4 regions of the Exiguobacterium abrahamii genome follow, and region 3 is predicted to be linked to each of the others. Evidence: riboswitches for the same ligand, from Rfam matches in the RefSeq annotation. Region 3 holds a riboswitch; each other region holds the start of a gene.

The links. A riboswitch is a leader RNA that binds a small molecule or an ion and turns the genes downstream of it on or off. The one in region 3 is predicted to bind S-adenosylmethionine.
Region 1: another riboswitch for S-adenosylmethionine. It lies ahead of ITJ88_RS13310 (Na+/H+ antiporter NhaC family protein); the one in region 3 lies ahead of ITJ88_RS14030 (LLM class flavin-dependent oxidoreductase).
Region 2: another riboswitch for S-adenosylmethionine. It lies ahead of ITJ88_RS00405 (methionine ABC transporter ATP-binding protein); the one in region 3 lies ahead of ITJ88_RS14030 (LLM class flavin-dependent oxidoreductase).
Region 4: another riboswitch for S-adenosylmethionine. It lies ahead of ITJ88_RS01255 (methionine ABC transporter ATP-binding protein); the one in region 3 lies ahead of ITJ88_RS14030 (LLM class flavin-dependent oxidoreductase).

What each region holds. Positions count from the first base shown of each region.
Region 1 is NZ_JADOYC010000005.1:11,981-17,762, forward strand. Features, by position in the region: gene ITJ88_RS13285 (hypothetical protein) at 1-175, opposite strand, end outside; gene ITJ88_RS13290 (YwpF family protein) at 318-809, shown strand; gene ITJ88_RS13295 (histidine phosphatase family protein) at 806-1,396, opposite strand; gene ITJ88_RS13300 (alpha/beta hydrolase) at 1,414-2,403, opposite strand; gene ITJ88_RS13305 (metal ABC transporter solute-binding protein, Zn/Mn family) at 2,573-3,586, shown strand; SAM riboswitch class I at 3,656-3,760, shown strand; gene ITJ88_RS13310 (Na+/H+ antiporter NhaC family protein) at 3,842-5,152, shown strand; gene ITJ88_RS13315 (hypothetical protein) at 5,198-5,401, opposite strand; gene ITJ88_RS13320 (aldo/keto reductase) at 5,559-5,782, shown strand, end outside.
Region 2 is NZ_JADOYC010000001.1:68,710-74,491, reverse strand. Features, by position in the region: gene ITJ88_RS00420 (M20 family metallopeptidase) at 1-777, opposite strand, end outside; gene ITJ88_RS00415 (MetQ/NlpA family ABC transporter substrate-binding protein) at 800-1,618, opposite strand; gene ITJ88_RS00410 (methionine ABC transporter permease) at 1,638-2,288, opposite strand; gene ITJ88_RS00405 (methionine ABC transporter ATP-binding protein) at 2,278-3,306, opposite strand; SAM riboswitch class I at 3,393-3,496, opposite strand; SAM riboswitch class I at 3,746-3,847, shown strand; gene ITJ88_RS00400 (alpha/beta hydrolase) at 3,915-4,673, shown strand; gene ITJ88_RS00395 (thymidine kinase) at 4,749-5,363, opposite strand; gene ITJ88_RS00390 (DedA family protein) at 5,547-5,782, shown strand, end outside.
Region 3 is NZ_JADOYC010000005.1:162,189-167,970, reverse strand. Features, by position in the region: gene ITJ88_RS14040 (DUF2325 domain-containing protein) at 54-1,316, shown strand; gene ITJ88_RS14035 (DUF975 family protein) at 1,380-2,018, shown strand; SAM riboswitch class I at 2,131-2,233, shown strand; gene ITJ88_RS14030 (LLM class flavin-dependent oxidoreductase) at 2,307-3,365, shown strand; gene ITJ88_RS14025 (ATP-grasp domain-containing protein) at 3,362-4,309, shown strand; gene ITJ88_RS14020 (SRPBCC family protein) at 4,387-4,854, shown strand; gene ITJ88_RS14015 (PhoX family protein) at 4,895-5,782, opposite strand, start outside.
Region 4 is NZ_JADOYC010000001.1:252,808-258,589, reverse strand. Features, by position in the region: gene ITJ88_RS01270 (MBL fold metallo-hydrolase) at 1-117, shown strand, start outside; gene ITJ88_RS01265 (glycoside hydrolase family 13 protein) at 189-1,799, opposite strand; gene ITJ88_RS01260 (aminotransferase class I/II-fold pyridoxal phosphate-dependent enzyme) at 1,948-3,135, shown strand; SAM riboswitch class I at 3,198-3,303, shown strand; gene ITJ88_RS01255 (methionine ABC transporter ATP-binding protein) at 3,389-4,402, shown strand; gene ITJ88_RS01250 (methionine ABC transporter permease) at 4,392-5,057, shown strand; gene ITJ88_RS01245 (MetQ/NlpA family ABC transporter substrate-binding protein) at 5,085-5,782, shown strand, end outside.

The DNA of each region.
Region 1 (5,782 bases), 150 kb from region 3:
AAATACTGATTAAATGATCACTTCCACTAATGAGTAGCAAACAGGCAATCAGGAGCGCAATGCGATATGCAAGCGTCGGGCGGTCTGTCGGTTCAGCATGCCAATACATGATGATATGGTGGGCAAGTAGAACGATACCCAGGATTCCTAATATTCCAATGAGTACTTGCGGCATAATGAACGATCCTCCTGTTTAGTAGTATCTAGTCTTATTTAAACATAGTTCATACGAATTTCGTCAGGAAAAGTTTCCCGTCTTACATTCCTCACGGTATACTGTAGGAAAATCGTAAGCGATCAAGGGAGGGTATTTTTTCATGAAAACCTTTAAGTTATGCACATTACGCATTTTAATGGATGAGTCAGGACGTGATACGACGATTCCCGTCGCCATTCAGGACGGATTGACGGTCAGTACCGAACAGACGGCACAGTGGGTTGCAGAAATCGTCGTTCCTCCGACGGATCAGCCGATTGTCGATGAATTGTTCACAAAACATTTACGTGCTTTGATTGAAATCACGATCTCACGACCTGATAATGACCCTGCCGCGATGATCGTCACGCCTCTTGAACGGACTGTCTTAAGCGAAAACGTCTCATATGTCTTCACGGGTAAGATGGTCATGATGAAAAATGATTTATCTGAATCAATCTTACGCGAAGTCGTCGAAGATGGATTCGCTGGCGAAGAACTCGTTCAAGAGTATAAGGATCGTCGTTCAAAACGTGGCGCCCATATCACCAGTATCGCTAAAGAAACGTTCAAACAATATTTGACAGAGCATCCGAACGCACCCGTCTCTTAAGGTTTTTCAACCTCGTCCGTGATGTGGTCCGCTACGTTGATGCGATCAATCGTATAGTGATCCGTATGATGGATATAATTCGCACACGCGTTTTTCAATGGTGTCCGGTAACTAAATGTCGCATCAATCGACGATAATGCTGCCTTGATCGTATGCGAGTGACAAACGATTAGAACTCGTTTCCCTTCATACGTGCGTGTCACTTCCTGTAGCGCATCGAACACGCGATCCTGGATGGCTTGTTCCGTTTCAAGACCTGGCACAAGTGTCGTATCGTTCGCTTGAACGGCTTCGTAAATCGCTGCGACCGGTTCACCGGAAGCGGCTCCGAATTCGCGTTCGACAAGTCGCTCATCTGTCCCTGTGATCGTTAAACCAACAGCACGACCGATGATTTCTGCTGTTTCAACGGCACGCGATAAAGGACTTGCTAACAAGACATCCCACTTTTCATTCGATAGATAAGCGGCGCTGAGTTCCGCTTGTCTTCTTCCTGTTGCATTCAACGGGATATCTTCTCTTCCTTGAATCCGTTCGTTTAAGTTCCAATCCGTCTGACCATGCCGCACTAAACAAATTTCAGTCATGTCTCTGTCTCCCTCATTTAAGAAATATGACTGATTGTATCATGTTTTCCATTCGGAAGTTGTCGCGGTGGCAACAGTAGCACCTGACAGGTGAAACGTTCAATTCGTTCGAGCAATCGCTCAATCTTTAACGGATTTTCCGTCTGAGCGAAACTGGCAAGTGAGTGGGTGCCGTTCGGGAAGGAAAACAAACGAACATCGGCTCCGACATCCGCTCCCTTCTCAACGAAATGCAAGGCTTGAGAAAATGGAACGATTGGATCTTTTTTACCGTGCAAGAGCATGATGGGCGGGGCATCCGACGATAAATGTGTGACGGGTGAGACGTGCGTCATCAGCTTGCGCCATTCTTCTCGTCCCCCCTTGTAGAACTTAATGTGGGCAATCCAAGTCTGAATGAAATTAAACAACAAAAAGTTCGTCGGTGGATATAAAGCGATCACACCACTGATCAATGGCATGTGGCGCTCATCACGCTCACCAACGAAAGCAGATGGGGCAAGTGCCGTCGTCAGCATGAGTGCGGCTCCGGCTGAGTCTCCCCATACCATCATCCGTCCTCTTAGAATGCGAAGATCCTCTGCTTCCTTATTCAAAAAACATAACGCATCCCGTACATCTTCGAGGTTATCCGGAAAATAACTGCCCTCTTCAAACAAACGATAATCGATACTACAGACGGCAACTCCGAGTTCAAGCAGACGGTCGACGATTGGACTAAAGCAGAATATGTCATCGCGCTCTCCACGAACAAATGCACCACCGTGTGCATAGATGGCAACGGGAAACGGTCCCTCTCCCGGTGGATAATAGAGATCGAGCTGTAAGATGCGGTCTCCCACCTGTTTATAGGTAAGCGTCCGCGGTGCCAGTTGTTTTTCTGTGAGTGGCAAGGCGGGTTCGGTCCATCGAAGCAATGCACCATAATTGTTCCAGATACTCGCTCCCGCTGCTGCCGTCGTCAATAACGCAGCTCCCCCCATTAGCCATGCAGTTTCACGTTTCACTTGATCACCTCCAAAAGACGTACCAGTTTCTTCACTTTATTATCCTTTTACCCCGTTTTAAAAGATGTCGAACGTCTCGGTATTCCTACTTGACGCTTCATCGGCGTTCCGCTATAGTGAGAAAGTCCAAATCGGAATAGTTACGTTTTAATAATGGAGGTATCATATAATGAAAAAAATCATTCCTGCTTTAACGGTCGCCTTCGCGAGTGCAAGTGTCCTCGCTGCTTGCGGTTCAAATACCGATTCATCGACTTCAGATAAAACCCAGACAGAAGTCTATGCATCAACGTTCGCGACGGCTGCTATTGCCCGCGAAATCGGTGGTAATCAAGTCGACGTCAAGATGATCGTCCCACCTGGAGCAGACCCCCACTCTTACGAGCCAACGTCAAAACAACTCACTGAGATTGCCAAGGGCGACTTGTTCCTCTTAACCGGTACGACGCTCGAGCCGTATTCGAAAAAAATCCAGGAGAGTCTAAAAGGCACGGATGTCCGCTTCGTCGAGACAAGTAAGGACGTCAACTTGCTAGAGTCGGATGCTACACTTCATGCACATGAAGAAGAAGGGCATACAGAAGACGAACATGCCCACGAAGAAGAAGGGCATGATGATCATGCAACAGATGAACATGCGCATGAAGAAGAGGGTCATGACCACGGAAAATACGATCCACACGTCTGGCTCGACCCTGTCAACGCAAAAGCAATGGCACGCTCGATTACAACTGCTCTATCAAAAGAAGTACCAAAAGACAAAGCAACATTCGAGAAAAACTTAAAAGCGTTCGATCAACAAGCTGACGCACTCGATGAAGAGTTCAAACAAGCGGTCGCTGATGGATCGAAAAAAGAACTTCTCGTTACGCATGCCGCTTACGGTTACCTCGCAGAACGATATGGTTTCACACAACTGCCGATCGCAGGAATTTCTCCTTCTGATGAACCGTCACAAAAGCAACTGGCCGCTTTAGTGAAAGAAGCACGGATGCATGATTTGAAATACGTCGCGTTCGAAGAGACAGTTTCACCTAAGGTTGCACGTGTCATCCAAAAAGAAATCGGAGCTGAATCCGTAACGATTCATAATCTAGAGTCGGTCACGAAAGCGCAACAAAACAGTTCTTATTTCAAGTTGATGGAAGAAAACGTCCAAACATTGAAAAAGGCACTTCAGTAAAGTACAGTTGACACGCGTTACTCAATGCGGTACGGTAAGAAACGTGTTTTACAACAATTGAATGACTTCTTTTTATCGCGAGAAACGGAGGGACTGGCCCAATGATGTTTCGGCAGCGGACGATTTGATTCGTACTGTGCCAAATCCAGCAAGCGAAAGCTTGAGAGATAAGAAGAGCGTCTTTATTTCATAAAGACCTCCTTCTTTCTTGCGAAGGGGTCTTTTTTTGTATCTTTGAGAAACGAGGTGTCAACAATGAATGAAACGATCACGCCTAACAAATGGGCACTGCTTCCCCTCGTCGTATTCCTGGTCCTCTTCATCGGAGCCGGGATCTTCTATGACGACTTTTACAAATTTCCGATCCTTATCGCCGCACTGATCGCTTTGATTTTTGCTGCAATCACGACGAAAGGATCGATCAATCAAACGGTTGAACGAATTGCAACGGGTGCCGGAAATCCCGATATCATGATCATGGTCTTCATCTTCTTACTAGCCGGTACGTTTTCTGGAACGGCAGAAGCAATCGGTGCCATCGATGCGACCGTTAATGCCGCTTTGACGTTTCTACCTCCATCGCTTCTCATGAGTGGTCTGTTCATCATCGCTGCCTTCATCTCGATGGCGATGGGGACATCTACCGGAACGATTGCTGCACTCGCACCGATCGCCTTCGGTATTCATGAAGCGACAGGCATCAACGTTGCGATCGCAGCGGCTGCTGTCGTTGGTGGATCGATGTTTGGCGATAACTTGTCGTTCATCTCGGATACGACGATTGCTGCCGTCCGTACCCAAAAAACGAACATGCGCGATAAATTCCGGACGAACTTCATGATCGTCCTGCCGGCTGCTATTTTGACGGTCATCCTGCTCGCATTCGTTTCCGGTTCTGGTGACGTCGTCGAAGCAAAAGCCTTTGAATTCTACAAGTTGATTCCATATCTCGCTGTCATCGTTCTTGCGATCTTCGGTGTCAATGTCATCCTTGTCTTAATTGGTGGTACGCTACTCACCGGCATCATCGGTATGATTGATGGTAGCTTCGGCTTAAGTGGCTTCGTCCTCTCGATGTCTGAAGGCATGTTGGGCATGGCGGAGATCTCCATCTTGACGCTCCTCATGGGTGGTCTCGTCAGCTTGATTACGTTCAACGGTGGAATCGCCTTCTTAAAAGAGACGCTGACACGCAAGATTTCACAGCGTCGGGGTGCCGAATTCAGTATGGCGGCACTCGTCAGTGCAACGAATCTCGCGACAGCAAACAATACGATTTCGATTCTCGTCGCTGGACCACTGGCAGCTGAAATCGCCGATACGTATGAAGTCGATCGCAAGAAATCAGCGAGTATCCTTGATATCTTCTCTTGTGGTATTCAAGGCATCATTCCGTACGGGGCACAACTTTTGATCGCAGCAGAATTGACGAAAACAGCTTCTCCTGAACTGATTCCGTATCTGTTCTACCCGTTCCTCCTCTTCGTCTGTGGATCAATCGCCATCTTCTTCGGCTTGCCACGCATGAAGAAGACAGCGACGAAGCAAGAAAAAATTTCTTCGTAACCATAAAAACAGGTCCAATCGCGTCGACGATTGGACCTGTTTTTATTATTTTTTCTGCTTCGCTTGTCGTTCTAAGATTAAGTAAGCGATTGCCGGAAGCGGGAATTGAACGAGTCCAGCGCCTCCCCACACCCATGGATTACGTCCTGACTTTCGCGCACTAAGAAACAGACCCACTGCCTGCGTTACTAACAACGCGCCAATGCTAAGCCAAGTACATTTGGATAGCTGTTTATTCTTTTGAGCCATCTTTTCTCCCCCTCTTTTAACACACGATTAAATCTTATGATTCTTTTCTATTTTACCTTATTTTGTTCCTCCATGAGCATGGAAACGGACGTCTTCGTTCGTTCATGCTAAACTAAACGAGCAAATCTAAACTACGTTTTATGAGGAGGAGTAACACATGCAATACGCAAAACTTTCAAACGGTATTACGATTCCCCAAATCGGATTCGGTGTCTGGCAAGTAGATGAAGAGACAGAAGCACCTGCTGCTGTCGCTGAAGCATTACGTGTCGGCTATCGTCATATCGATACGGCTGCTGTCTACAAAAACGAGCGCGGTGTCGCAAAAGGAATCAAGGAAAGCGGCGTGAAACGTGAGGATCTCTTCTTAACGTCAAAAGT
Region 2 (5,782 bases), on a different contig from region 3:
GACGGCATTCAATCGTTCTCGTGTCGTCGTCCGGATGAAGAAACGTGCTTTTGCGTATTCCGGGATGATGTTCGGCGCATCGCCTCCATGCGTGATGATTCCGTGAATCCGGACATCGTCCGGTAATTGCTGACGTAAAGCATTGATTCCGTTAAAGAGTTGGATGACCGCGTCGAGGGCATTGATGCCTTCTTCCGGTGACGCCGCTGCGTGTGCCGGACGACCCGTAAAGGCAAAGTCGAGTGGATCGACCGCAAGGGAAGAACCCGTAATCCGTGTTTGACCCGACGGATGAACCATTAAGGCTGCATCGATTCCTTCGAGTAACTGATGTTTGACGAAACTGCCTTTCGCACTACCGTTCGGTCCCCCTTCCTCGGCCGGTGTTCCAAGGACAACGACACTCCCGCCGACTTCATCGAGCACTTTACTGAGTGCGATCGCTGCCGCGACACTCGTCGTGCCGATGATGTTATGTCCGCACGCGTGACCAATGCCTGGTAACGCATCATATTCAGCCAGAAAGGCAATCGTCGCGCCTGGTCGGTCGCTCGACTTCTTCGCGAAGAATGCGGTCTCGTGTCCCGCGACGCCGAGTTCTACCGTAAAACCTTCCGCCGTTAGACGTTCCGCATGGAGCCGCGAAGCAAAGAATTCCTCGTTCCCGATTTCCGGCGTTGCATGAATCCGGTGACTTGTCTCAAGATGCGATTCCCGTTTTTGTTCGATGTCTTGTTCAATCGTCTCTACCCATGTCGTGCGTACTGGTGTCGTCATACTGTCCACTCTCCTTTTAAATTTATTCGCCGATATCGCTCAGTGGAACGAACGTCGGGATCGTACTGCCTTTATATTCTTTTTTGATGAAGGCCGCGACATCTTTTTGTTGATACAGCGACGCGATTTTTTTCAGTTCTTTTTTGTTCTTATCTTCCGTCCGTGTCGCGATGATGTTGATGTATGGTTTGGCTGTCTCGTTCTCATGAACGATCGAGTCCTTGATCGGGTTGAAGCCAGCGTCAACGGCAATGCCATTGTTGATGATTGATGCCGCGACGTCCGGTAAGACGCGTGGCGTTTGCCCGGCGACGATCGGAACGATTTTCAGCTTCTTCGGATTCTCGACGATCTTATCGACCGAGCCGTTGCCATCGAAGTCGTCCGGTAGCTTGATCAGACTCGCTTCTTGCAGTAATAAGAGGGCGCGCCCCATGTTCGTCGCTTCGTTCGGAACGGCGATTTTCCCGCCATTTGGAATGTCTTTGACGTCCTTGTATTTATCCGAGTAGATCCCCATCGGTGCGATGACGGTCGTCGCGATCGGTGATAGCTTCAACTTGTGTTCCTTCTTGAAGGCGTTGAAGTAGGAAATCGTCTGGAAGGCATTGGCGTCGATCTCGCCCTCAGCCAGTGCCATGTTCGGCTGGACATAATCGGAGAACTTGACGAGCTCGATTTTGATGCCTTCCTTCTCTGCTTTTTTCGCGACATAATCCCAAACTTGTGTGTCTGAACCGCTGACACCGAGCTTGATCGTCTTTTCGTCTTCTCCTGATGCTGCGCACCCGGCAAATAAAATCGTCGTGAGTGTTGCTCCAATTGCTACTGCTTTTTTCATGACTGAATCGCTCCCTTGATTAATGTCTTCTGATTTTTCGTGCGACGATGTTGCCTGTCGTCTGTAAGCCTTGGACTAAAATGACGAGAATCCCGACCGTGATGATCATGACTTTCGTATCGAATCGTTGATAACCATAAGTAATTGCTAAGTCACCCAAACCGCCACCACCGATGGCACCTGCCATCGCTGACGCCCCAATCAAGCCGACCGTCGCGATCGTTAAGTTCAGGATGAGTGAACCAAGTGCCTCCGGCAGAAGGAAGCGGAAAATCGTTTGAAACGGTGTTGCGCCCATCGCTTCTGCTGCTTCAAGAACGCCTTTATCGACTTCGAGTAACGAACTCTCAATCAAACGTGCCATGTACGGTGCGGCGTAAAAGACGAGCGGGACGATGGCGGCTTCTGTTCCGATCGATGTCTGAACGATCAAGCGCGTCAAGGGGATGATTGCGACGAGTAAGATGATGAACGGAATCGAGCGGAAAATATTGACGATACTGTTGAAGAACGTGAACAGTGGAACATTTTCAAGCAATGCGCCTTTTCGCGTGACAACAAGCAGGATCCCGAGTGGTAAACCGATCAAGGTCGAGAATAAGAGTGAGACGGATACCATCGTCATCGTCTGCAAAAATGCTGTCCAGATATCACTGTAATTAACTAGCATGGGCAAGTACCTCCTCGACCGTCACCTGTGCCTGATCGATGTAGTGTAACGCTCGTTTCACTTCAGCCGGCTCACCGATCAGTTCAACGAGCAGAGTGCCAAACGGTGTCTCCTGCAACTCTGTGATGCTCCCGTGCAAGATATTGACATCGACGTCAAAGCGTTTTGCGACTTGCGATAAGAGTGGTTGACCGGTATGGTGTCCGAGAAAATGAATCTTATAAATTGGATGTGCACTCCGCGACTCGATCAACTGACGAATCGATGCTGGAATCTCGTCATGCATGACAGAGCGGACGAAGTTTTTCGCTGTCTCAGTCTGCGGATTTGAAAAGACGTCAAAGACCGTTCCTGACTCGATCAGTTTCCCAGCTTCAATGACAGCGACGCGGTCGCAAATCTCCCGGATGACGCCCATCTCGTGGGTGATCAAGAGAATCGTGATCCCGTACTCGGCATTAATCCGTTTTAATAACTGGAGAATATGATGCGTCGTCTGGGGATCGAGCGCTGACGTCGCTTCGTCACATAAGAGGACGGAAGGTTGCGTCGCGAGTGCCCGGGCGATACCAACGCGCTGTTTCTGTCCACCCGACAATTGATCCGGATAATGATCCGCCTTATCCGCGAGATCAACGAATTCGAGCAACTCCGTCACCCGGCGGCGAATCTCATCTTTCTTGACGCCTGCGAGAACGAGTGGCTTCGCAACGTTCGTAAAGACCGTGTTCGCATTCAATAGATTGAAGTGCTGAAAGATCATGCCGATCCGTTGTTTTGCTTGGCGCAATTTTTTCGGAGACAGTTGCGTTAAATCTTCCCCATCGACCGTCACCGTTCCTGACGTCGGTCGTTCCAACAGATTGACGCAGCGGAGCAGTGAACTTTTTCCGGCACCGCTAAAGCCGATGACACCAAAGATTTCGCCTTTTTCGATTGTCAGGTCGACACCGTCGAGCGCTGCGATCGTCTGATCTTTCGTGACGTACGTTTTTTTGACTTGATGAAATGCAATCATTCCGTTTTCCCCCTTCATTCAACAAAAAAGGTCTCTTCTTGAGAAACAAGAAGAGACCTGGATCCGCACAGTGGCAGAATCCACTCCACTCATCTCTCAGACATCTGTCTGATGGAATTGGCACAGTGCTCATAATGAGTCTGTTGCCGAGGTTTCGTAGGGCCAGTCCCTCCACCTCTCTGGATAAGTATTGCGGTATGAAATTCGTATGTGTGTTGTTGCGTTGTTGCTTATGTCGTAAAACTAATTTTTACATTACGGGTCGAAACTTTAAAAGTCAACCAACTTTGCAAAAATAATCCATTTGGCGCATATCGATGGATAAACAAGTTACGAATTAGCTTAATGAACGGATCATGATTCGTCAAGAACGATTTGACAAGTCATTTTCGAACGTGCTACCATCGTTTCAATGATTATTCCGACAATTCCAATATGATATTTATCAAGAGTGAACGAGAGACCTGGCTCTATGACTTCACGGCAACCTGCAATCTGTAAGGTGCTCCGACCAGCAAAGCGCGGCTTTGGATGATACGGTGAAAAACTCGTGGGCGTCCAAGCAGTGACGTCGACGAGTTTTTTTCATGAATGGAGGAAAAATAGTAATGATGAACTATCCTGTATTGACTGGTGCTGAAGCGTTTTATTTTCAAGGTGGACCGATCGGCATTCTAATCTGTCATGGGTTTAATGCCACTCCGCAAAGTGTCCGAGACGTCGGTGAGGCATTCGCTGCTGAAGGTTTTACCGTCTATGCCCCGCGCTTACGTGGACATGGAACGAACGTCCGCGAGTTTGAACAATCGACTGCTCGATGTTGGAAGCAAAGCCTGCAAGACGGCTATGAACGTTTACAAGAAACATGCGATCAAGTCTTCGTCATCGGTCAATCGATGGGGGCGACGCTTGCACTGTCACTCGCCGCTGACGGCATTCCGTTCGCCGGCATCATTACGATCAATGCCGCTCTTTCCGTTCCATCCTATGAAGCACTATCGTTCGACGACGGTCCAGAGTATTTACCGGAAGGGGCACCGGACATCAAGCGGTCTGCTTTCGAAATCATTTATGACCTCGTTCCAAGCCGTTGTGCGTTCGAACTCGTTCGTCTGATGGATGAGACGAAAGGACGTCTTGGATCGATCCTTCTACCGACCTTGATTCTTTACTCGGCGACGGATCACGTCGTTCCGCCATCGAGCTCAGATTATCTGCATCAACATATCGGGACGAATGATAAACGCAGCTACTGTTTACTGAACTCGTATCACGTCGCGACACTCGATCATGATCAGGATTTGATCGTTCGTGAGACGATCCGCTTCATCGAACGCTCAAGCCGGTTCTCACAGGAAACGGGATAATAAAAAAAAACAGCTATTCACTTAGAAGCGAATAGCTGCTACATCAAAGGACGACCGCGATCGGTTCGTCTTTTTTTAATTTTCTTGGTGCTGCACCGACTGGAGCGGCTTCGGTTTTCCAGGCACCTCATGGCAATGGCGGCATCGTGGCTCATACGATTCTGAAGCGCCTACTAGGATGATCGGATCATCGTAGTTCGCTGGTTTTCCATCAATCAACCGTTGTGTCCGGGAAGCCGGATCCCCACACGAAAGACAGATGGCCTGTAGCTTCGTTACGAATTCTGCGCGCGCCAGTAATTCCGGCATCTTGCCGAATGGCTCTGCCCGGAAATCTTGATCAAGACCTGCACAAATGACGCGTTTTCCGTCTTGTGCGAGTGCTTCGATGACTTGTACGATCTCATCATCAAAGAATTGAACTTCATCGATTCCGACGATTTGTGTTTCTTCTGCTACTGCTGCGTAGAGATCGCGACTCGTCGCCATCGGAATCGCCACGACGGAATTGCCGATATGAGAGACGACATGCTCTTCATGGTACCGGTCGTCGATTGCCGGCTTGAATACTTGAATGGGCAGTTTGCCGTACTGCGCCCGTCTGACACGACGAATCAACTCTTCCGATTTCCCGGAAAACATACTGCCACAAATTACTTCGATCCAGCCGTACTGATTTATTACATGCATCATCGTCCGACACCGTCCTCTAAAAATAGTCACTTTAACGAGTATAGCCCGAAACGGTATCGAGAAAAAGGGTTGACTTCCGGAAATCAAAATTCATTTTTTCTTTACCTAGAATTTTTGTCCTTTCATTCCAACCGTCCCCTATTTCCTGTACACTGAAGAAGAAGACTCTCACGAAAGAAGGTGTCCCCGATTCATCATCTCTTACATGACATCCTGCACCAATATGGTGCCCTTGGTCTCTCCGTCCTTCTCGCAGGTGGTATCGTGGGATTGCCGGTTCCTGATGAGACCCTGCTCGTCCTGTCCGGTTTTTGGATGCATCAAGGCAATCTACCACTCGTCGGTACGATTCTCGCCGCTTACGCCGGCAGTTGTATCGGGATGACGATCAGCTATTTACTCGGATTAAAACTCGG
Region 3 (5,782 bases):
CGCGTTTTTTCGTTGCTATAGTGAAAAAAACGCAAAGGAAGTGGTTACGGATGATGCAACAGGTGTTGGAACGAGCAACTGAATTGGTACAGATGAAATTAGCGGTCGTGGAGCGGTACGAAGATTGGCAACTCTGGCTCGACGAAGTAAACGGAATCGATGAATGGGTAAAGATGTCAGCGTATTATGCACCACGTGACGTTCAAGAAACACCGGTCGTCGACGAAGTAGTAGAGCTAGAGCAGACCATCGTCATGCCACCACAAGTACCGGTCGAGCCAGTACGCAAGCAACGTTATGCCTATACGTTTCAGCGGGGATTAAAAGGCGGTACTTTATTAGAGTGGTCCGGCAGTCATATTTCAGAACGAGACGTCCGCGATTGGAATCTCGAGCACGGCATGGAAGTACGTGTTCGAATGGAACGGGAGGATGATCATAAAACGATTTGCCGCATCGAAGCTGTCGTTTCGACGGATCGGATGAGAGAGAATCCAGAGCGTCTAGTGTTTGAACAAGCAATCGTCAAGGCACATGGCATCATTGAGAGAACGGTGGATGGTCCACTGCAAGATGAGTCAGGAAAGCCATTTTATTATGTCGTACCGGTCGAAGACATGCGTTATTTCCGACTGGAAGCAGGGCAGCTCGTCGATCTCGTCATGTGGCGGGGACGGAAGGATACACTGACGATTGCTTGGAAGCATCCGTTCACGTATGAAGAGCCGGTCGTCAATACATCATCCAACCGCCGATCAGAGGTGGAGCAACAGGTAGTGAAGACGCCTGTGACAACAAAAAAGTCAAATCGGTATGCACGAAAAATGAAACGGCAACCGGTGCCGAAAGCTAAAAAAGCGCAGCGTCGCGTCCGTATGCAAAAAGAGCGAACGATTGAACCGATCGTGACGACAGCTGTACCCGGACAATTGATGGATTTCGTTGATAAGACACCGCTTGATTTCACGCGCTTCACAGGAATGCGTCTCGTCATTGTCGGAAACGAACAACAGACCGCTGTCTATCGCGAGTTCTTTGCGCCGACGGGAATCGAATTGATTCATCTGGCAGGGGACGCACAGTCCGCGAAAAAGATTGCCTGTCTCGCCAAAAAGACGGACGCGATCGTCGTCGTGACGAGCCGTGTCTCTCATGCAGCGAGTGCGCATGTCATCGCTCAGGCGAAAAAGCATGGTATTCCATTCGCGATGGAACGCCTCGATGGTCGACGTTCGTTATACACGGCGTGTGAGCGGCAACTTGAGAGCGCTTGGCTTAAAAAGAAACAAGAGGGAAAATTATTGAAAAAGCAGTGAAACATTAGAAGAATTCGACCGTAAAGTAAGGTAAGAACTTATTTTTCAAGGAGGACCTTACTCATGTCATCTCAATTAAAAAAAGCAGCGAAGGAGTCGCTCAGCGGTCGTTGGGGGTTTGCCATCCTCATGTTCGTACTGTTTTCTATCATCCAGAGCGTTCCGACGTTCATCGGACCTGATCCTAACGAAGACCTAAATGCGATGAGTGCGGTCAGTATCATTCTTTCGATTTTATTGATCCCAATCGCAGCGGGTTGGACGTGGGTCGCGATGTCGTTCGCACGCAATGAAGAAGTCAAAGTAGCTGATTTGTTCGAGCCGTATAAAATCTTCGGCAAAGTCATCGGCGTCTCGATTGTGCAAGCGGTCTTCTTATTCCTATGGACACTACTCTTGATCATCCCAGGGATCATCAAGTCGTTCTCTTACCTGTTGACGTTCTACATCCTTCGAGATGAACCATCGATCGGTATCCTCGAGGCCATCACGCGTTCACGCCAACTCATGGATGGTCATAAGATGGAAGCATTCTTACTCTTCCTATCATTCATTGGTTGGGCATTACTTGTGATTGTTACACTTGGTCTTGCTGTCTTATGGGTTGGACCATACTTCAGCGTTACAATGGCAAAATTCTATGATCGTGTTCGTGGTGAACAAGCACCAGAGCCAACATCAGATTTCGTCGCACCATATTAATCCGGAATCCCGACACGACGTCGGGATTTTTTATGCGCGAAATAATTCCGATTGGAAAAGACGGTTTAATGGTTGCTTTAGTTCAGTGAATTCTGTACGATGAATGCAACACATCTTATCTAGAGAAGTCGAGGGACTGGCCCGAAGACACTTCAGCAACCCCGCCGTGGCGGAAGGTGCTACTTCCAGGAAGGGATACCTTCCGAAGATAAGAGCGGACAGGATAAGATACCGTCGCTCTTTTCGAACTTCGAAAAGAGCGTTTTTTATGATAAGGGGGATGATGGAGTGGAGTATGGTTTTTGGTTACCGATTTTTGGGGGATGGTTACGTAACGTCGAGAATGAACAGATGCCACCGACCTTCGATTATGCAAAACAAGTCGCACAAACAGCAGAGCGGATCGGCTTCTCGACGACGTTGATTGCGGAATTGAATTTGAATGATATCAAAGGCATCAAGGAACCGAGTCTTGAAGCATGGACGACGGCAGCAGCGATTGCTGCAACGACAGAACGCTTAGAGATCATGACAGCGGTTCGTCCCGGGTTTCATAATCCAGCGACGACGGCGAAGATGGCGGCAAACATCGATCAGTTGAGTGGTGGACGCTTTACACTCAACGTCGTTTCGGCGTGGTGGGCAGAGGAAGCCAAACAATACAACGGTATCTTCACAGCACACGATGAACGCTATGCTCGGACGGAAGAGTTCGTCACGGTCATGAAGGGACTATGGGCAGATGCGTCACCGTATAGCTTCTCCGGTCATCACTACACGATCGAGCAAGCAGAACTCCATCCGAAGCCGGTCCAGCGTCCAGGCATCAAGCTCTACGCTGGTGGAGAGAGTGAAGCTGGAAAACGAACGATCGTCGAACACTGTGATGCTTATGTCATGCATGGGGGCACGGTCGAAGAAGTAGCTCATAAAATCAGCGATATGAAAGTACGCCGGGAAGCGACGGGACAAACGCCGCTCGAGAGCTTCGGTCTTGCGGCCTACATCATTTGTCGAGATACGGAAGAAGAAGCGCTTCTTGAGTGGCAACGCATTACAGACGTCAAGGAAGACAGCGCCGGTTATGCCGGTTATCAGGATTTCATCAGTAAATCGCAACTGGAGCAACAGGTCGAGCGGAACGATTATTCCGTCTCGAACCGTGGTCTACGACCGAACTTGATCGGAACACCAGAACAAATCGCTGAACGGATTCTAGCGTTCGAAGCCGTTGGTGTCACGTTACTTTTATTACAATTCTCACCACAACTCGAAGAAATGGAACGCTTTGCCCGTGACGTAATGCCACTGGTCGAAGCGAAACGAAAGGTAGGTCAACAATCATGACAAAAATTCATATTCTCCACGAAAATCAAGAATGGACGGACCATCTCATCAAACGTCTCGAAGAACTCGAATTACCATATGAACAGTGGCACTTGAATGAAGGAATCGTTCCGCTGGATGAACTGCCGCCAGAAGGCGTCTTTTACAGCCGGATGAGTGCCTCTTCGCATACGCGGGGGCATCGTTACGCGCCGGAGTTGACGGAAGGGGTTCTCGCTTGGTTAGAAGAGCATGACCGGACCGTCTTTAACGGAACACGTGCGCTTCGTCTTGAAGTCAGCAAAGTCAATCAATACACGGCGTTGCGGAAGGCTGGGATTCGTGTACCGAAGACGACGGCTGCCGTCGGACGCGATCAAATCGTACAAGCAGCAAAAGAAATCGGCGTTTCGTCATTCATCACGAAACACAACCGTGCCGGAAAAGGTCTCGGCGTCCAGCTGTTCCACTCGATTGAAGCACTTGAAGCTTATCTCGACGGTCCGACATTCGACGAACCAGTCGATGGCATCACGTTGATTCAAGAGTATATTCAAGCACCAGAACCGTACATCACACGTTGTGAGTTCGTAGGTGGAAAGTTCGTCTACGCGGTTCGAGTCGATACATCAGAAGGTTTTGAGCTTTGCCCAGCGGATGCATGCGTGATCGACGACTTGTTCTGCCCAGTCGGTGAAGAAGCACCGCAAACACCGATGAAGTTCCAAATCGTTGAAGGCTTCGATGACCCGATCATCCAAAAGTATGAAGCATTCCTCCAAGCGAACCAGATCGCGGTCGCAGGCATCGAGTTCATTAAGGATGCGTCAGGTACGATCTATACGTATGACGTCAATACGAATACGAACTATAATTCGGATGCCGAGGCAGCTGCAGGACGCTACGGTATGCTTGAACTAGCGAAGTTCCTCGGTGCAGCCCTTGAAACAAGCACAGTAAAATAAGAATCTGCTCCCGCCCTGTCACCGGACGTTACAAGACCGGATGACAGGGTATTTCTATAGAAAAAGGGGGCAGGTGTATGATTACGTGGAGAGAAGAACGACAGCTCGATATTCCGATTGAAGAAGCATGGCACTTGTTTGATCACACGCGACTGCAACGTTTGATTCCAAATGTCGTCCAGCACGAGGTGATTGAACGAAAACCGGGTGTCGTTGGTTCGACCTATCGCCAAACGTACATGCAGGGCAATCGACTCGAAACCTATATCGTGACCGATTTAGCCTATACGAACGAGCCGGACTTCAAGCAAAATACGATTGGATTCACATTGGCTAAAATATTCAAGATCGAGATGACCTTTACGCTCAAACCGATCGATCATGATCGCTGTCTGTTGATCTATACGGGAAAAAATGAGGGAGCGAACTTTGTTGGAAAGAGTCTGTTGTCGCTTGGAGGCGAGCGGGAGAATGAGAAAATCGTTCACGGTCTGTTGCAACGTGTGGAAGAAGAAGCGGCGAAACAAAAGAAGAACAACGCATGAAAAAACGGATTCCCGCGCTTGGGAATCCGTTTTTAGTATCTTATCGATGCGTATACGATTTATGACCGCTCGGTAAACCAGAGAGGTAACCGACACCACCTGTTTTTTGAATCCCGATGCCGTCTTTCATCGCTTGTTCGAGCGCTTTTGGATCGACCGCGGTGATTTGTTTGTCAGTCAATGACTCACCTGGGTGCTGGTAGTTGCTCAAGAGATAGCTATACCCACCAACATGATCGAGTGAACGGAGACCAGTTGCTTCCGCTCCGACTGGAACTGAAAGGATACGTGATAGTTTTTTCGTCTTCAGGTTGTAGGCCCAAACGAAGTTATTCGTGTGCAAGGAGCTATCTTCACCGATAAAGAGCGTATCAGATGTCGCGGAATAAGCGAGGTTATCTGGATTCGCGACGAGATCCGGATTCGCTGTGTTGCCGTAAGCATCCGGCTTCTTCAAATCTTCACCAATGACGAGTGCTTGCATATTCGTTGGTACGTAACGGCTGTCGATGCCTTTTGCACGACCAAGATCGATTTCGAATGTCGCACCTGATTCGCGTTTTTCAAGCTGGATGTCGTCTTGGACAGCACCTTCTTGTTTTTCGGTACTGCCTGACACATAAGACAAGGCGATGTAGGCTTTTTTGTCTTGCTCGTTGACCGTGATGCCTTCCATCTTGTTGAATTCTGATGTTGCGCCAAGCAACGCACCATAACGGCGTGATTCAAGGAAAGCTGCTTCTTTTTCCTTACCAGGCTTGAGCTTCAAGTATTCGACTTTTTTGCTAGCAGCTGTTTTGACTGCTTTAAAGCCAGGTGTTGGCGCATCGGCTGTCTCGAAGATATCGCTGAACTTCGTCCCTTTATCAATCAAGCGTTTGACTTCTTTATCGGAAGCATGACCAAGCTTGATCCATTCGAGATCACC
Region 4 (5,782 bases), on a different contig from region 3:
GATATTCTTGCCGTCGGACATGGTCCACTAATCCTTGGACCAAGTTACGAGATGCGACAAGCCGTCGATCGATTCACTCAGGTCTTGCAGACGAAAAAATCATCACCTTTCAAGTAATGGACGCATATGAAAAAACATCCGCGAACGTGTTCCTGACATGTCCGCGGATGTTTTTTTCTACAGACGACTCATGTCTGTTCTGCAACAGAATAACGATAGACGCGTGCTTCGTAGGGACGCAAGATATCCGGGCTATCCGGATAATTTGATACGAGCAACTTCTCCCGCGGTAAGACAAGGGCGGTCTGCATCGGTTCATCATGTACGTTGAGGACGATCCGCCAGACTTCTCCCTCTAATTCCCGCTCATAGATATAGAGATACGGATCATGGAGTGCTAAGTCGCGGTACGTACCGTAGACCATGATCGGATGATCCTTTCGCATCTGAATCAGCGACTTGTAAAAAGCAAGCACGGACGATGGATCGGCTTCTGCTTGCGCGACATTGATGTCCGTATAATTCGGATTGACCGCTAACCACGGTTTACCACTCGTAAAGCCAGCTGCATGTGTATCGTCCCACTGCATCGGCGTACGGGAATTATCACGCGCGAGTAACTGCATCGACGAGAGTACGACCTCTGGGTCCTCTCCACCAGCGACGCGCTCTTCGTATCGATTTCGAAAGGCGACGTCTTGATAAAGCGACGGATCCGAGAAACGAATCCCCGTCATCCCGATTTCTTCTCCTTGATACACATATGGAATGCCCGGTAACGTATGCAACATCAAACCGAGTAGTTTCGCGCTCTCGACGCGGTATCGTTCACTGCCGAAGCGCGTCACTTGTCGTGTATGATCATGGTTGTTGAGGAACTGTGAATTGACACCTAATGGGTATAAGACGTCGTACCAGCGTTTTTGAATCTCCTTGAATCGTAAGAGATCCATCGCCTCCATGTCATCCGCGATTTCGAAGTGAAATAGCGTCCGAAGTTCTTTTCGGTCTTCACTGACATATAACAGTCCGTCTTCTGGACCAACGAACGGAATCTCACCGACTGTAAACAAGTCTTTACCAGCGAGAACATTCGCATGCATCTCCTGCAAAAAGTCATGCACGCCGGGCTGATTTCCAAGGTACGAGAGATCAAACGGATTGGCGACATCCTCAAGCGATCGTTTTTTGATCAAGTTGATGACATCCATTCGGAAGCCGTCGATTCCTTGAGCGATCCACCAGTTCATCATGTCGTAGATCGCTTGCCTCACAGCTGGGTGCTCCCAATTTAAGTCGGGCTGCTCTTTGGCGAAGGAATGAAAATAATACTGCCCGCGTTCTTCACTCCACGTCCACGGGCTTGGCGCAAAGTACGAGCGCCAGTTGTTCGGAGGCGTCTCTTTCGTGCCTTCCTGCCAGATGTACCAGTCATCCTTATCGTTGATCCGCTCTCGCGACTGACGGAACCAGTCATGCTGGTCACTCGTATGGTTCACGACTAAATCGAGAATGACCTTTAATCCACGGGCATGAGCGGCCGTGATCAACTCCTTTAGATCTCCCATCGTTCCCGCTTTTTCCATGATCTCGTAATAATCGGCAATATCATAGCCGTTATCGACGTCTGGGGAACGATAACACGGATTCAACCACACGACATCGACACCAAGTGAAGCGATGTAATCAAGCTTGTCGATGACACCTCGTAAATCACCAATCCCATCCCCGTTCGAATCTTTAAAGCTACGCCAGTAGACTTGATAGACGACTGACTCTTTCCATTTAGCTCGCTTCATCTTCCCACTCCTCTCCCTACTCTTTATTCCCGCTCCACTTATCTGTACCTGTTTATCCGACAATTTTTTTGAATTTCGAAAAAGTTCTTTTCTTTTGACTGAATATTCGTTATCCTTGACGACAATACCACGAAGGAGGCACGCATCCATGAAACATTTCGCTCCATCCATCGCCATCGACCGGCTTCCTGCACCCGTCTTCGCTGAACTTGCGAATCGAATTGGCGCTGTCAAAGCAGCAGGTCACGATGTCATCACACTTGGTCAAGGAACACCCGATCAAACGACGCCCGTACATATTCTCGACGCACTGAAACAGGCGATCGATGAACCGACGAACCTTCAATATCCACCGTTTCGTGGACATGATTTTCTAAAACAAGCCGTCGCGCGCTTTTATGCGACTGAATTCGGTGTCACGATCGATCCGGCAACGGAAGTCGCAATTCTCCTCGGCAGTAAAGCCGGCATCGTCGCCTTACCGCAGACGATCGTCAACCCTGGAGAGGGTGTCATCGTTCCGGATCCAGGATACCCGGATTACCTGTCTGGCGCCGCACTTGCTGGTGCTTACCCGATCACGCTTCCGTTGCTTGAGAAAAATAACTTCTTACCGGATTACGACTTACTTGATACGACGGACGTCGAGCGTGCCCGGATGTTGTTCCTCAACTATCCGAGTAATCCGACGGGTGCGACCGCAACGGCAGAAGCCTTCGAACAGACAGTCGCTTTCGCCGATGCCCATGATATCTGCGTCGTCCATGACTTAGCATACGGTGGCATCAGTTTCGATGGTCCGACACGTAGCTTCCTGCAGACGGAAGGGGCGAAAGACGTCGGGATTGAGCTATTCTCACTCTCAAAACGCTTCAACATGTCCGGCTTCCGGATTGCCTTCGCGATCGGAAATCCGTCCGTCATCTCAAGCATCGAAACATACCAAGAACATCTCTACGTCAGTGCCTTCACACCGATTCAGCATGCGGCGACCGTCGCTCTGACGAGTGACCAAACGTGCGTCCGTGAGTTAAGTAGCTTGTATGAAACACGACGCGATGCGTTGTTCGCAAAACTCGATGCGATTGGTTGGAGTGGTCCACGCCCGGGCGGTTCCTTCTTCGTCTGGCTTCCTGTTCCGGAAGGTTACACGTCCCAAAGCTTCACCGATCACCTGCTTGACGAAGCACACGTCGCCGTGACCCCTGGATCCTTCTTCGGCGAATACGGTGAAGGTTACGTGCGAATCAGCTTAATTGCTGACGTCGAACGTCTAGAAGAAGCCGTCGATCGAATCGGAACGCTCAACCTGTTCCGGACACCTGTTGCGGAATAATTCTGAAAAAACATTTGACAGATGGGAATCATTTCCGTTAAAGTAAATCCCAACAGCATAACTACTTATCGAGAGCGACCGAGGGATTAGGCCCAACGACGTCCGGCAACCACCTGTAAGGAACGGTGCCACATCCTACAGAATGATCTTCATTCTGAGAGATAAGTTACGAAATCTTACACTTTCGTCGCTTTTTTTCTGGTTGCTCCGCTACTAGGAAAAAGCGACTTTTTTTGTATGAGGAGATGAGCGGATGATTGAATTCAAACACATTACAAAACGGTTCGTTCGAGATCGGACCCCGATTTTTGCCTTACGGGATGTCGATTTGACGATTCAAAAAGGAGAAATCTTCGGAATCATCGGTGAGTCCGGTGCCGGTAAAAGTACATTACTTCGCCTGATCAACGGGCTTGAGCATCCGACACAAGGAACCGTCAAGGTCGACGGTGTCTCGCTCGGTGGGATGTCAAAAGCAGATTTGCGTCAACTTCGCTTGCGGACAGGAATGATCTTTCAGCATTTCCAATTGATCCAGTCGCGCAACGTCGCGGATAACATCGCTTTTGCGCTCAAGGCCGCTGGCGTCAAACGAGCAGATTTCCCGGAGCGAATTCGCGAGCTCGTCTCGCTCGTCGGACTTGAAGGATTTGAGACGAACTTCCCGAGTCAATTAAGCGGTGGACAGAAACAGCGCGTCGGGATTGCCCGGGCACTCGCAAACAATCCGACCGTCTTGTTATGTGATGAAGCGACATCCGCTCTTGACCCTGTTACGACACTTCAGATCCTTGAACTGCTGAAGGATTTGAATGAACGACTCGGATTGACGATCGTCCTCATCACGCATGAGATTGATGTCGTCAAACAGATTTGCCATCGCGTCGCGGTCATGTCGCAAGGTGAAGTCGTTGAAGTCGCCTCAACCTATGACTTGTTCAGTCAAGCCAAGCATCCGGTGACGCAACATTATGTCGATACGGCACTACAAATCGAATTGCCGGAACGCATCTTACAGGCAACGCCGGGTAAGATCATCCGCTTACAGTTCACGGGCGAGAAGACCGGTGAGAGTACGTTATCAGAAGCGATACGCCGTTACGATATCTCGGTCAGCATCTTGCACGGTAAGGTCGACTACATTCAAGACGTCGCCTTCGGTGTCCTGATTGTCAGCTTGACGGGCTCATCCGACCAAATCGCTCCTGCCCTCGACTGGCTCGCGACGGAACTTCATGCACTCGAGGTGATTCAGGATGTGGCTTGATCGTATTCAAACGATGTTACCGGAGCTCTTGAAGGCGCTCGGTGAGACGGCGTGGATGGTCGGAATTTCACTTGCCTTCGCATTGGTCGTCGGGATTCCGCTCGGGATTCTCTTGTTCGTCACCGACCGCGGATTATTTTTTCAAAACCTTGCCGTCCGCCGTGTTCTTGACTTCGTCGTCAACATCGTCCGGTCGCTACCGTTCATCATCTTGCTCGTTGCCCTCATTCCGTTGACGAAGTTCTTACTCGACAATACGATCGGTCCGACGGCAGCGTCCGTCAGCCTTAGTGTCGCAGCGATTCCATTTCTCGCACGCCTCGTCGAAACATCACTCCGCGAAATTCCGCCTGGTCTAATCGAAGCAGCGGAAGCCTGTGGGGCGAAACCATTGCGGATCATCGTCAGTGTCCTCTTACCGGAAGCACTTCCTGGCATCATTCAGGGCATCACATTAACGACGATCAGCTTGATCGGCTTCTCAGCGATGGCTGGTATCGTCGGCGGCGGTGGTGTTGGTGACCTCGCGATCCGTTTCGGGTACTATCGCTACGATAATCTCATCATGATCGTGACGATCGTCGTTCTCATCGTCATCGTTCAAAGTATTCAAGCACTTGGCAATCAACTGGCGCGAAAAACAGATAAACGCTAATCATACATACAAAGGGAGAGTGGAATCATGAAAAAACGATATGCCTTTTTAGCAACAGCCTTACTCGGTGCAGGAGTCCTCGCGGGATGTGGAGACAGCAGTGCTGATGAAAAAGAAAAGACGATCAAGATTGGTGCGACGAGCGGTCCGTATAGCGACATGGTCAAACAAGCGATCCAGCCACAACTCGAGAAGAAAGGCTATAAAGTCGAAATCGTCGAGTTCAGCGATTACATCCAACCGAACATCGCCCTCGGTAGTGGGAACATCGACGCCAACTTGTTCCAACACTCGATCTATCTGAAGACGTTCTCTAAAGAAAAGAACCTCGATTTAAAAGGACTGATCACGGTTCCGACAGCACCGATGGGACTATACAGCAAGACAGCGAAGACGCTTGACGACGTCAAGACAGGTGCTGAAGTTGCGACGCCGAATGATCCAACGAACCAAGCACGGGCACTGAACCTCTTGGCAGAACAAGGCTGGATTGAACTCAAGCCGGACGCTGATCCACTAACCGTTTCAGAAAAAGATATCGTCAAGAATCCGAAGAAACTCGTCATCAAACCACTCGAAGCGGCTCAACTGCCACGCGCTGTTGAAAGTGTCGACATCTCAGCCGTTCCAGGGAACTTCGCACTTGCTGCGAAATTCGACTTACTCGATGCGCTAGCGCTTGAGACGATGGACGAACAATACCGCAACCTCGTCGCTGTCCAAAC